DNA from 3 places in the Actinomadura sp. WAC 06369 genome. Region 2 is predicted to be linked to each of the others. Evidence: riboswitches for the same ligand, from Rfam matches in the RefSeq annotation. Region 2 holds a riboswitch; each other region holds the start of a gene.
What was found. A riboswitch is a leader RNA that binds a small molecule or an ion and turns the genes downstream of it on or off. The one in region 2 is predicted to bind cobalamin.
Positions count from the first base shown of each region.

Region 1 (3,348 bases), on a different contig from region 2:
GGTCGGCAGCGGGCCGAACGACACGTCGAACTCCTGGAACTGTCCGGGTTCGATCTTCCCGCCCGTCCAGGTGATGCGGGTGACCGCCTCGGTGATCGTGCCGCTCTCGGTCTTCACCGGCTGCGGCAGCTTCGTCTTCTCCGTCTCCACGTCCCAGCCGGGGACGGGGCGGACGGACACCGACCGGAGCGGGTGCTCGGCCGGCAGGTCGATCTGGAGCTTCGTGGTGGCGGCGTCGTCGCGCTCGTTCGGGACGCGGAAGGACACCTTCGCCCACGAGCCCTGCTCGGCCGCGTCGGGGTTCACGGTGACGTGCGCGGACGCGGCCGTGGCCAGGCCCACGAGTCCGGCGGCGCCCAGGACGGCGACGACCGCCGTGCGCCGGGCGTGCGGGATGAGGGACATGTCGGGACTCCGTTCGAGGAGAAGCGTCGGGACCGGATCGCCGGTCGGCGTCCGGTGCGTCCGGCGCCCGCCCCGTCCCGCCTCAGCGGGGGGCGAGCGCCCTCGAACGGACGGGCGGTCCCCGCCGGACGACCTGGTGCCGGAGCGCGCGGCCGACGGCCGGGACGACCGGCGGCGCGGCGGCGGGGACGCGCGGGGCGGGCGCGGGCGGCCGGGCGGTGAGCAGCGCGAGGAGCAGCCGGATCGGACGGTCGGCGGCCGCGGCGATCCGCCGGGCCAGCGTCCACGCGGCGCGTTCCCCGCGCCACAGCCAGCAGGCGGCCAGCAGCGCGGCCGCCGCGTGCGCGAGCGTCATGCCGCAGCCGCCGGAGAGGACGGGCCAGGCGGGGTCCGCCGCGGTCGGCACGGCGTGCCCGGTGTGTCCGGCGTGCCCGGCGGCGGCGCCCGCCGTCGCCGCGACGGTCGCCTTCGTGAACAGCGCGTGCAGTGCGAACTGGCCGCCGAGGAGCCCGCCCGTGATCGTCGGGAGCGACCGCTCGTGCCCGGCCAGCAGCAGCGTGACGGCGAGGACGGCGCCGAACCCGGTCACGACCGCCCAGCCGGGTACCGCTTCCCGCGCGGCGAGCGCGTGCCCGGCCGTCGCCAGCGTCACGCACACGGTCGCGAAGACGACCGCGCGGGCGGCGCGGAACAGCGGGTGCGGTGGGCGCGGGAGCATGACGGGACCCATCGTCTCACTCCTTCCGGCGATCGTGAACCCACCCCCGCCCTCACCGACACGCCCAACATCTTGGGGTTGCACATCAAGGTCAAACTAGATGTAGGGTTCGAGTCCCGTGCTGGTTCGCCCCCGCCGTCCGCGGCGGGGGCGTCGCAAGAGGGAACCCGGTGCGAATCCGGGACTGCCCCGCAGCGGTGAGCTGGAACGACCGCCGTCACGAAGCACTGGACCGCGCCGCGGTCCGGGAAGCGACGGCCAGTAGGTCGCGCCCTCCTCCGGGAGGCGCGGTGCCCGCGAGTCCGAAGACCTGCCAGCGCGCGTTTCGTCCGGGCCTCGCGGGCAGGCCGCCGGACGGGCCCGCGGCGTGCCGCCGTGCCCGTTCGCGTGCCCTCGTGAGGCCGTCTCACGAGGGGAGAGAGCACGTGACACAGCAACTCGCGCGCCCGGCGGCGGGCATCGCCGCCGAGGTCGAGCGGGCCTGCGCCGGGGTGCCGGGGGCCGACCCCGGGCGCGTCCTCGCGGCCGTCCGGTCGGCGGACGGGCTGGACGCCGCCGCCCTGCGGGACCTCGCGATCGGCGAGGCCGCCGCGCTCGTCGCGGCCGACCCCGGCTACGGGAAGGCCGCCGCGCGGCTGCTCGCCGCGAAGATCGCCGAGGAGGCCGCGGCCGGGGGAGCGCAGACCTTCTCCCGGTCCGTCTCCGCCGCGCACGCCGCCGGGCTGCTCGGCGACGAGCCCGCCGCGTTCGTCGCCGAGCACGCCGCCGAGCTGGACGCGCTCGTCGACGACGCGGCCGACGACCGGTTCGAGTACTTCGGCCTGCGCACCGTCTACGACCGGTACCTGCTGCGCCACCCGAGCACCCGGCTCGTCCTGGAGCGCCCGCAGCACTTCTTCCTCCGCGTCGCGTGCGGCCTCGCCGACACGGTCGCCGAGGCCGCCGAGCTGTACGGGCTGCTCAGCGCCCTGGCGTACCTGCCCAGCTCCCCGACGCTGTTCAACTCCGCCGCGCGCCGCCCCCAGCTCTCGTCCTGCTTCCTGCTCGACTCGCCCCGGGACGAGCTGGAGTCGATCTACGAGCGGTACGGGCAGGTCGCGGCGCTCAGCAAGTACGCGGGCGGCATCGGGATCTCGTGGACGCGGGTCCGGTCGCGGGGCTCGCTGATCCGGGGGACGAACGGCCACTCGAACGGGATCGTCCCGTGGCTGCGCACGCTCGACGCGTCGGTCGCCGCCGTCAACCAGGGCGGCCGCCGCAAGGGCGCGGCCTGCGTCTACCTGGAGCCGTGGCACGCGGACGTCGAGGAGTTCCTGGAGCTGCGCGACAACACCGGCGAGGACGCGCGCCGCACCCACAACCTGAACCTCGCGAACTGGGTCCCGGACGAGTTCATGCGCCGCGTCGAGGCCGACGGGGTGTGGTCGCTGTTCGACCCGAAGGAGGTCCCGCACCTCACGGACCTGTGGGGCGAGGAGTTCGACGCCGCGTACCGGGCCGCCGAGGCCGCGGGCGGGTACGTCCGGCAGGTCCCGGCCCGCCGCCTGTACGGGCGGATGATGCGGACGCTCGCGCAGACCGGCAACGGGTGGATGACGTTCAAGGACGCCGCGAACCGCGCCTGCAACCAGACCGCCGAGCCGGGCCGGACCGTCCACCTGTCCAACCTGTGCACCGAGATCCTGGAAGTGACGGGCGACCGCGAGGCGGCCGTCTGCAACCTCGGGTCGGTGAACCTCGCCGCGCACGTCACCGCCGCGGGCGTCGACTGGGAGCGGCTCCGCGCGACCGTCCGCACCGCCGTCCGGTTCCTCGACCGCACCATCGACCGCGGCTTCTACCCGACGCCCGAGGCCGCGACGGCGAACCGGACGTGGCGTCCGATCGGGCTCGGGGTGATGGGCCTCGCCGACGTCTTCTTCACGCTGCGCCTCCCGTTCGACTCCCCGGAGGCGCTCGCGCTGTCCACCCGGATCGCCGAGGAGATCGCGCTGGCCGCGTACGCGGCGTCCGCCGACCTCGCCGAGGCGCACGGCCCGCTCCCGGCGTACGCGGAGACCCGGACGGCCCGCGGCTGGCTGCACCCGGACGCGTTCGCGCACGCGGCGCCGTCCCGTCCGGACGACTGGGCGGCGCTGCGCGCCCGCGTCGCCGAGGTGGGGCTGCGCAACTCGCTGCTGGTCGCGATCGCGCCCACCGCGACGATCGCGTCGATCGCGGGCTGC
Region 1 covers NZ_QHJN01000069.1:1,697-5,044, forward strand. Annotated here, with positions in the region: gene DMH08_RS19740 (YcnI family copper-binding membrane protein) at 1-405, opposite strand, end outside; gene DMH08_RS19745 (MFS transporter) at 488-1,135, opposite strand; cobalamin riboswitch at 1,229-1,455, shown strand; gene DMH08_RS19750 (ribonucleoside-diphosphate reductase subunit alpha) at 1,549-3,348, shown strand, end outside.
Region 1: another riboswitch for cobalamin. It lies ahead of DMH08_RS19750 (ribonucleoside-diphosphate reductase subunit alpha); the one in region 2 lies ahead of DMH08_RS05395 (putative cobaltochelatase).

Region 2 (3,348 bases):
GAACAGGACGAGGTTGCCTTCGCGCCCGTCCCGGACGGCCTCGCGCAAATCCCCCGACCGGACGATCAGGCCCGTGCCGCTCCGCCCGCGCGCGCTCTGGTGCGGGGCGGCAGCGCGGAGCGTCGCGGTCAAGTGCAGCCCGCGCGCGCCCGGACGCGCACCCGACACCCGTCCGTACGGGCTGCGCGCCTTGGAACGCCGCCCCGGCGCGCCCGCACCGACACCGGGAACGGTGAACAGGCGCGGTTTGTAGGCGGCGTCCGCCGGCGCGGGTTCGCTCTCGCCGCTCCCCTCCCCACCGGACGGCTCAGGCGGCGCGGAGCCGTTCGCGTCGTCTCCCCGCACGTCCGGCCGCACCCCGCCACCGGACCCGTCGTCGTCCGGACCGCCGGGGCCGTCGTCGTCCGGTCCGTCGGGACCGTCGGAGCCATCCCGGCCATCCGGACCATCCGGGCGGTCGGGCCCCTCGGGGACCTCGGGAGGGTCGGCATCGGCGTGCTCGTCGAGGACCGCGTCCAGCTTGTCGGCGTCCAGGCCGGGCGCGTCGAACGGGTCGCGGCGGCGGCGGTGCGGCAGCGCGAGCCGCGCGGCGGTCCGCACGTCGTCGGCGGTGACCGCCGGACGGCCGTGCCAGGCGGCGAGCGCGATCGCGGCCCGCGCGGTCACCAGGTCGGCGCGCAGCCCGTCGACCTCGAAGGACGCGCAGACGGCGGTGATCCGGCGGAGCGCCGCGTCGGTCAGCTCGACCCGCGGCAGCCGCTCCCGCGCGGCCGCGATCCGGGCCGCGAGAGCGGCCTCGGCCGCCGCCCACCCGGCCGCGAACCCGGCCGGATCGTCCTCGAACCGGAGCCGCCGCCGGACGACCTCGGCCCGTTCGGCCGGGTCGCGGGTGGCGGCCACCTCGACGGTGAGGCCGAACCGGTCCAGCAGTTGCGGCCGCAGCTCCCCCTCCTCGGGGTTCATCGTGCCGACCAGCAGGAAGCGCGCGGCGTGCCGCACCGACACGCCCTCCCGCTCGACGTGCGACTCGCCCATCGCGGCGGCGTCCAGCAGCAGGTCGACCAGATGGTCGTGCAGCAGGTTGACCTCGTCGACGTACAGCACGCCGCGGTGCGCGGCGGCGAGCAGGCCCGGCTCGAACGCCGTGACGCCCTCGGTCAGCGCCCGCTCGATGTCGAGGGACCCGGTGAGGCGGTCCTCGGACGCGCCCACCGGCAGCTCCACCAGCCGGGCGGCCCGCTCACCGGCCCCCGCGCCGTGGGGGCCGTCCGGGCAGCCCGGGTCGGGGGCGTCCGGGTCGCAGGAGAAGCGGCACCCGGGGACGGTCCGCACCGGCGGGAGCAGGGCGGCCAGCGCCCGGACGACCGTCGACTTGGCGGTGCCCTTCTCCCCCCGCACGAGGACGCCGCCGACACCGGGCGACACGGCGTTGATCAGGAGCGCGAGCTTGAGGTCGTCCATCCCGACGACGGCGGAGAACGGGTAGCCGGGGGCCGGCGCGGCAGGGGGCATCGCGGATTCGTCCTTCCTCGGGTGTCCACGCCCGATGGCGGTACTGTCCGACGGCCGGAGTCTCCTGGCTCCCGGATCACCGCTCCCCCTCGGCCTTCCGGCATGCGCCGTGGCCCTGTCGAGAGGGAACTCCCCTGGTCACAGTTGCGGGACAGCCCCGGATTCGCACCGGGTTCCTCCGCGTCCGTCGCCCGCAAGGATCGCACACCGGTGCGCCGCGCGGGGAACGGCCCCGCTCAGGACGGCGACGCCTGCGGGATCGCGAACCACACCGCCTTGCCCCGCACCGACGGCCCGAGCCGGGACCGGGTGCGGCGCGCCCCCCACCGGCCGCCCGACAGCTCGCGCACGATCCCGAGACCGCGGCCGCAGTCGCCGGACGTCCACGAGTAGCCCGGCAGCGCGGCGTCCGCGAGCGCGTCGAACACCGCGCAGCGCACCTCGCCCGCGCCCTCCCCGCCCGTCCCGTCGTCGCCGAAGTACAGCCACAGCTCGTGCGGGCCGTGGTCGCCGGCGTGCTGGTGGGCGTTGGTGGCGAGCTCGCTGACCATCAGCTGCGCGTCGCCGATCACGTCGCGGGGGACGCCGAGCGCGGCGAGCGCGTCGCGCAGCACGCGGCGCGCGTGCCCGGCGCAGCCGGGGCCGCCGGGCAGCGCCCACACCCAGCCGGGACGGGTGCCGGCGGGGGCGCCGGGCTCGTCGGCCATCGCGTCCGCCATGCTCTGCGCGGCGTGCGCGGGATCCGGCGGGGGCGCGGATCGCGGCGCCGCGCCCGGGGCCGGTCCGGGCGCGAGACGGGTTTCGGCCTTCACGGGCACGTCCGCGTGGGCGGTCCGGACGTCCGTAACGTGGGCTGACGAGGTCTTCACGGGTCCTCCCGCAACTACGTCCCGGGGTGCGCGGCGGGCTCGCTCGTCACTTTCGGTCCCCGAGCAGTCACGGATCCCAGCGTTACGTGAGATTCTCACCTTTGCAACTGCCTTCGGGAAATCGACCTGCCTTCGCACCGGGATGCGGCAATCTCGTTGTGGCGCACCCGCCGAGTGAGGAGACTCCACTCCCGTAACGGGTTCCCGCCCGAGGGCGAGCGCCGTCGGCCGCGAGGCCGGGGGCGCGCCGTTACCAGACCGAGCCGACGGCATTGGAGGTGACCTGGTTGGCTACGTTCCGTGCAGGACGGCAGACCCACCCGTCTGTGCTTCCTCAGCAGGCGGCTCTGGAATCCGCGTCGGCAGACACCCCGAGGAACAGGGACGAAACGAGGCGCGGACGCCGCAGCGCGGCACCCGGCACGGACCATGGTCGAGGGGAGACCGCGGCCGCTTCACCTGGCGGCCGCGGCGTCACCCCCGTCCCGCACCGGGGCGGGGAGATGGGCCGTGAGGTCCGCATACGTCAACCTGCCGTGTTCGTCCTGGACAAGAACGGCAGACCGCTGCAGCCGACCACTCCACCGCGGGCGCGCAAGCTGCTCAGCAGCGGACGAGCGGTGGTCGCGCGGCACACGCCGTTCGTCATCCGCCTCAGAGACCGCACCGTCCGGGAATCACGGGTCGACGGCGTGGAGATCGGTATCGATCCCGGCTCCCGGCACACCGGCATGGCCGTGTTCACCTCCCGACGGGAAGAGAGGCGGGCCCGGTTCGGCGTCAGGCTCGACCACCGGGGCTCGGCCATCGGCAAGAAGCTGCGGCAGCGCGCCGCCTACCGGCGGCGGCGCCGGACCGCGAACCTGCGTCACCGAGCCCCTCGCTTCGACAACCGCGTGCGTACCGACGGGTGGATCGCGCCATCGGTGCGGCACCGCCTCGAGACCACCGTCTCCTGGGTAGACCG
Region 2 covers NZ_QHJN01000012.1:29,139-32,486, reverse strand. Annotated here, with positions in the region: gene DMH08_RS05395 (putative cobaltochelatase) at 1-1,512, opposite strand, end outside; cobalamin riboswitch at 1,570-1,691, opposite strand; gene DMH08_RS05390 (ATP-binding protein) at 1,749-2,324, opposite strand; gene iscB (RNA-guided endonuclease IscB) at 2,918-3,348, shown strand, end outside.

Region 3 (3,348 bases), on a different contig from region 2:
TCCCCGGCCAGCAGCAGGTTCAGCGGGCGGGACAGCCCGAGCAGGACCGCGGTCCCGGCCAGGACCGCCGCCGCCGGGATCCACAGCACCGCCCAGGTGGTGCCGCCGAGGCCGCCGAGCATCCAGCGCAGCGCCGACTCCGCGCCGTGCGGGTCGTCCGAGGTGATGACCAGGTAGCTCGCGACCGCCGACAGCACCTCCGCCGTCGCGACGCCCGCGAGGACGAGCCGCACCGTCGTCATCCGGCCGCCCGAGCGGGCGAGCGCGTACACCAGGACGAGCGCGAGGAGGGCGCCGCCGAACGCGGCCAGCGGCAGCGAGAACATCCCGAACCACGACACGTGGAACACCACGACCAGCACCGCCCCGACCGACGCGCCGGACGACACCCCGAGCAGCATCGGATCGGCGAGCGGGTTCCGGACGATCGCCTGCAGCGCCATGCCGCACACCGACAGGCCCGCGCCGACGACCCCGCACAGCAGGACGCGCGGGAGCCGCACGTCGAGCACGATCGTCTCGCGGGCGGGCGTCCAGTCCGCGGCCGGTGCGAGGTGCAGCCGGTGCAGCAGGATGCCCCACACCTGGTCGGGCGGGATGCCGACGGACCCGACGGCGATCGCGGCCGTCGCGGTCCCGAGCAGCAGCGCCCCGAGCAGGACCAGGACGAGCGGGTACGGGGCGCGCACGCGGGGGAGCGCGACCCGTCCTGCGGTCGCGGTCACGCGAAGCGGTCCGGGTGCAGCTGGCGGGCGAGCGCCTCCACCGCGCCCGCCGCCCGCACGCCGGTGACCGTCGACGACAGCGGCAGCACCGCGAACCGCTCGTCGCGGATCGCGGGCACGTCCCGCAGCGCCGGGTGCTCCAGCAGGAACTTCTTCTTGTCCTCGACGGGCCGGTCGCCGTAGTCGTAGATGAGGACGACCTCGGGCGCGCGTTCGGCGAACTGCTCGAACGAGACGTCCCCGTACGCGTCGTCGAGGTCGGCGAACAGGTTGGTGCCGCCCGCGAGCCGGATGATCTCGCTGCCGATCCCGGCGCCGCCCGAGGTGAACACGGTCCGGTCGCCGCTGTCGTACACGGCGACCGTCAGCGGGTCGGCGCCCGCGAGGGCGGCGGCGGTCCGCTCCAGGACGGCGCGCATGGACGCGATCCGCTCCTCGGCGCGCGCGGACACCCCGAAGATCTTCGCGACGGTGCGGACCTCCTCCTCGACCGTCGCCATCGTCACCGGGCCGCCGGGGCACTCCTCGATGTTGAGGTGCGTGTCGATGCCGGCCTCGCGGAGGGCCGCGCGGCTCCGCCCGTCCTGCTCGGCGAACGCGCTGGCCCAGCCGCCGTACACGAAGTCGGGTTCGGCGGCCAGCAGCACCTCGAACGACGGGTACTCGTCGGCCAGCACCTCGATCCCGCCGTAGGCCCGCTCGAACTCCGGCAGGACGGCGTCGTCCGGGAACGCGGTCCCGACCATCGACCGTTCGAGGCCGAGCGCGAGCATCACCTCGGTCGCGTGCTGGTTCAGCGACACCGCGCGGCGCGGGGGCCGCTCGTAGGTGGTCGTGACGCCGCAGTTCTCGACCGTCACCGGGAAGCCGGGCGGCGCGGCGCCGTCCCGTCCGTCCGCGGCGCGGCCGGACGCGCCGCAGCCCGACAGCAGGAGCACGAGTGCGAGGGCGGACCCGAGCGCCGAGCGCGCCCGCCGTCCGCCGCGGTCCCGGACCACCGGGATTCCAACGGCCATGCCAGCCTCTCCTCTCTGGGGAGATCCGCCCCAGTTACCGTGAGGAGGCGACCGCGTGAGTCTCCTGGCTCTCGGGTCGTCGCTCGCCCCGGCCTTCCCGCCCCGGGAGGGGCGGTGGCGTGTTCGGGGTCCGCTCGCCGATCACAGTGGCGGGACCGCGCCGGATTCGCACCGGACTTCCTCGTTCCGCCGTCGCCTACGCGGGCCATTGTGGCACAGCGGGCATCCCACGCCTCTGCGGCACACAAGATGAATGACGCGACCCGCGCGGCCCGTTCCGGGGGCCGGCCGATGAGTTCCGGGCCCCCGCCCGGTCGACCCCTTCGACCATCACGAAAGGAAGAACCGTGGCAAAGCTCCTGTACTCGGCGACGATGTCGCTCGACGGCTTCATCGCGGCACCGGGCGGGGACATGTCCTGGCTGACCGAGCACCTGGCCGCCCCCGACCCGGCGGCCGAGGGGCTCGTCGACCGGATCGGCGCCATCCTCGCCGGGAACGGCACCTACGGCGGCGGCGACCCGAACGAGGGCACCGACAAGGAGGGGGCGTTCGGCGGGCGGTACGACGGGCCGATGGTCGTCCTGACGCACCGGCCCCCGGCGGAGCCCGTCCCGGGGGTCGTCTTCGCCGGCGACCTGCGCACCGCCGTCGCCGAGGCCCGCGCCGCCGCCGGCGACCGCTACGTCAACGTCCTCGGCGCGAACGTCGCCCGGCAGTGCGTCGAGGCCGGAATCCTCGACGAGGTGCTCGTCTTCATCGCCCCCGTCCTCCTCGGGGACGGCGTGCGCCTGTTCGACAGCCCCGGTGGCACGCGCGTCCGGCTGGAACCCCTCAAGGACGAGTCCGCGCACTGGTACCGCGTCGTGTACCCGTGACGCCTCAGACGGCCGACTTCCGGTAGAGGTCGAGGATGTCGGTGCCGTTCAGCCGCCACACCTCCATCAGGCCGGAGAAGCCCTCCTCCTCGTCGCGGACGAACAGGAACTCGGCGTCGGTCATCGGCACCACCGTCACGAACCGGAGCGCGGCCTCACCGGCGGCGTTGCGGAAGTAGGCGAACTCCTTCGGCAGGAGCGGGTGCAGGAAGTGGGCGAAGGCGGAGATCCGGGTGTCGGGGATCAGCGGCTCCGCGTTGCGGTACCCGCCTCCGTAGCCGTGCCCCCGGCCGCTCTTCACCGCGTTCGAGGCGGCGACGTGCGCCAGGTAGCCCGCCTCCGACTCCTGTCCCGGACGCGCCGAGCAGACGATCTCCTCGGGCAGTTCGAACTCCAGGTCCTGGAAGCGGACCCCGGTGGTCGCGGCCGACACCATCTCGAACTCGGGGTGCCGGTGGTAGCCGATCGCGAACCCGCGGTTGAAGCCGAGGACGTCCGGCGGCTCGGCGTGCGTCACGGGGCCGAGGTACCGCTCGGCGTGCTCGAACAGGCCTTCGTAGGGAGACGTCATACGAAAAACCTAGGGGTCGTTCGCGTTCCTTTATGCGCCTTTCCGTGGAAAAGGGCGACGCCCGCGCCGCCCATGGGGACGCCGCCCAGCGCGTGCCAGGTCGAAGGGTCCTGCGCGTCGCGGTCGATCATCACGCCGCCGCCGACCCGGGCGAACTC
Region 3 covers NZ_QHJN01000040.1:35,984-39,331, reverse strand. Annotated here, with positions in the region: gene DMH08_RS13760 (FecCD family ABC transporter permease) at 1-725, opposite strand, end outside; gene DMH08_RS13755 (ABC transporter substrate-binding protein) at 722-1,741, opposite strand; cobalamin riboswitch at 1,779-1,960, opposite strand; gene DMH08_RS13750 (dihydrofolate reductase family protein) at 2,089-2,619, shown strand; gene DMH08_RS13745 (suppressor of fused domain protein) at 2,624-3,190, opposite strand; gene DMH08_RS40095 (hypothetical protein) at 3,223-3,348, shown strand, end outside.
Region 3: another riboswitch for cobalamin. It lies ahead of DMH08_RS13755 (ABC transporter substrate-binding protein); the one in region 2 lies ahead of DMH08_RS05395 (putative cobaltochelatase).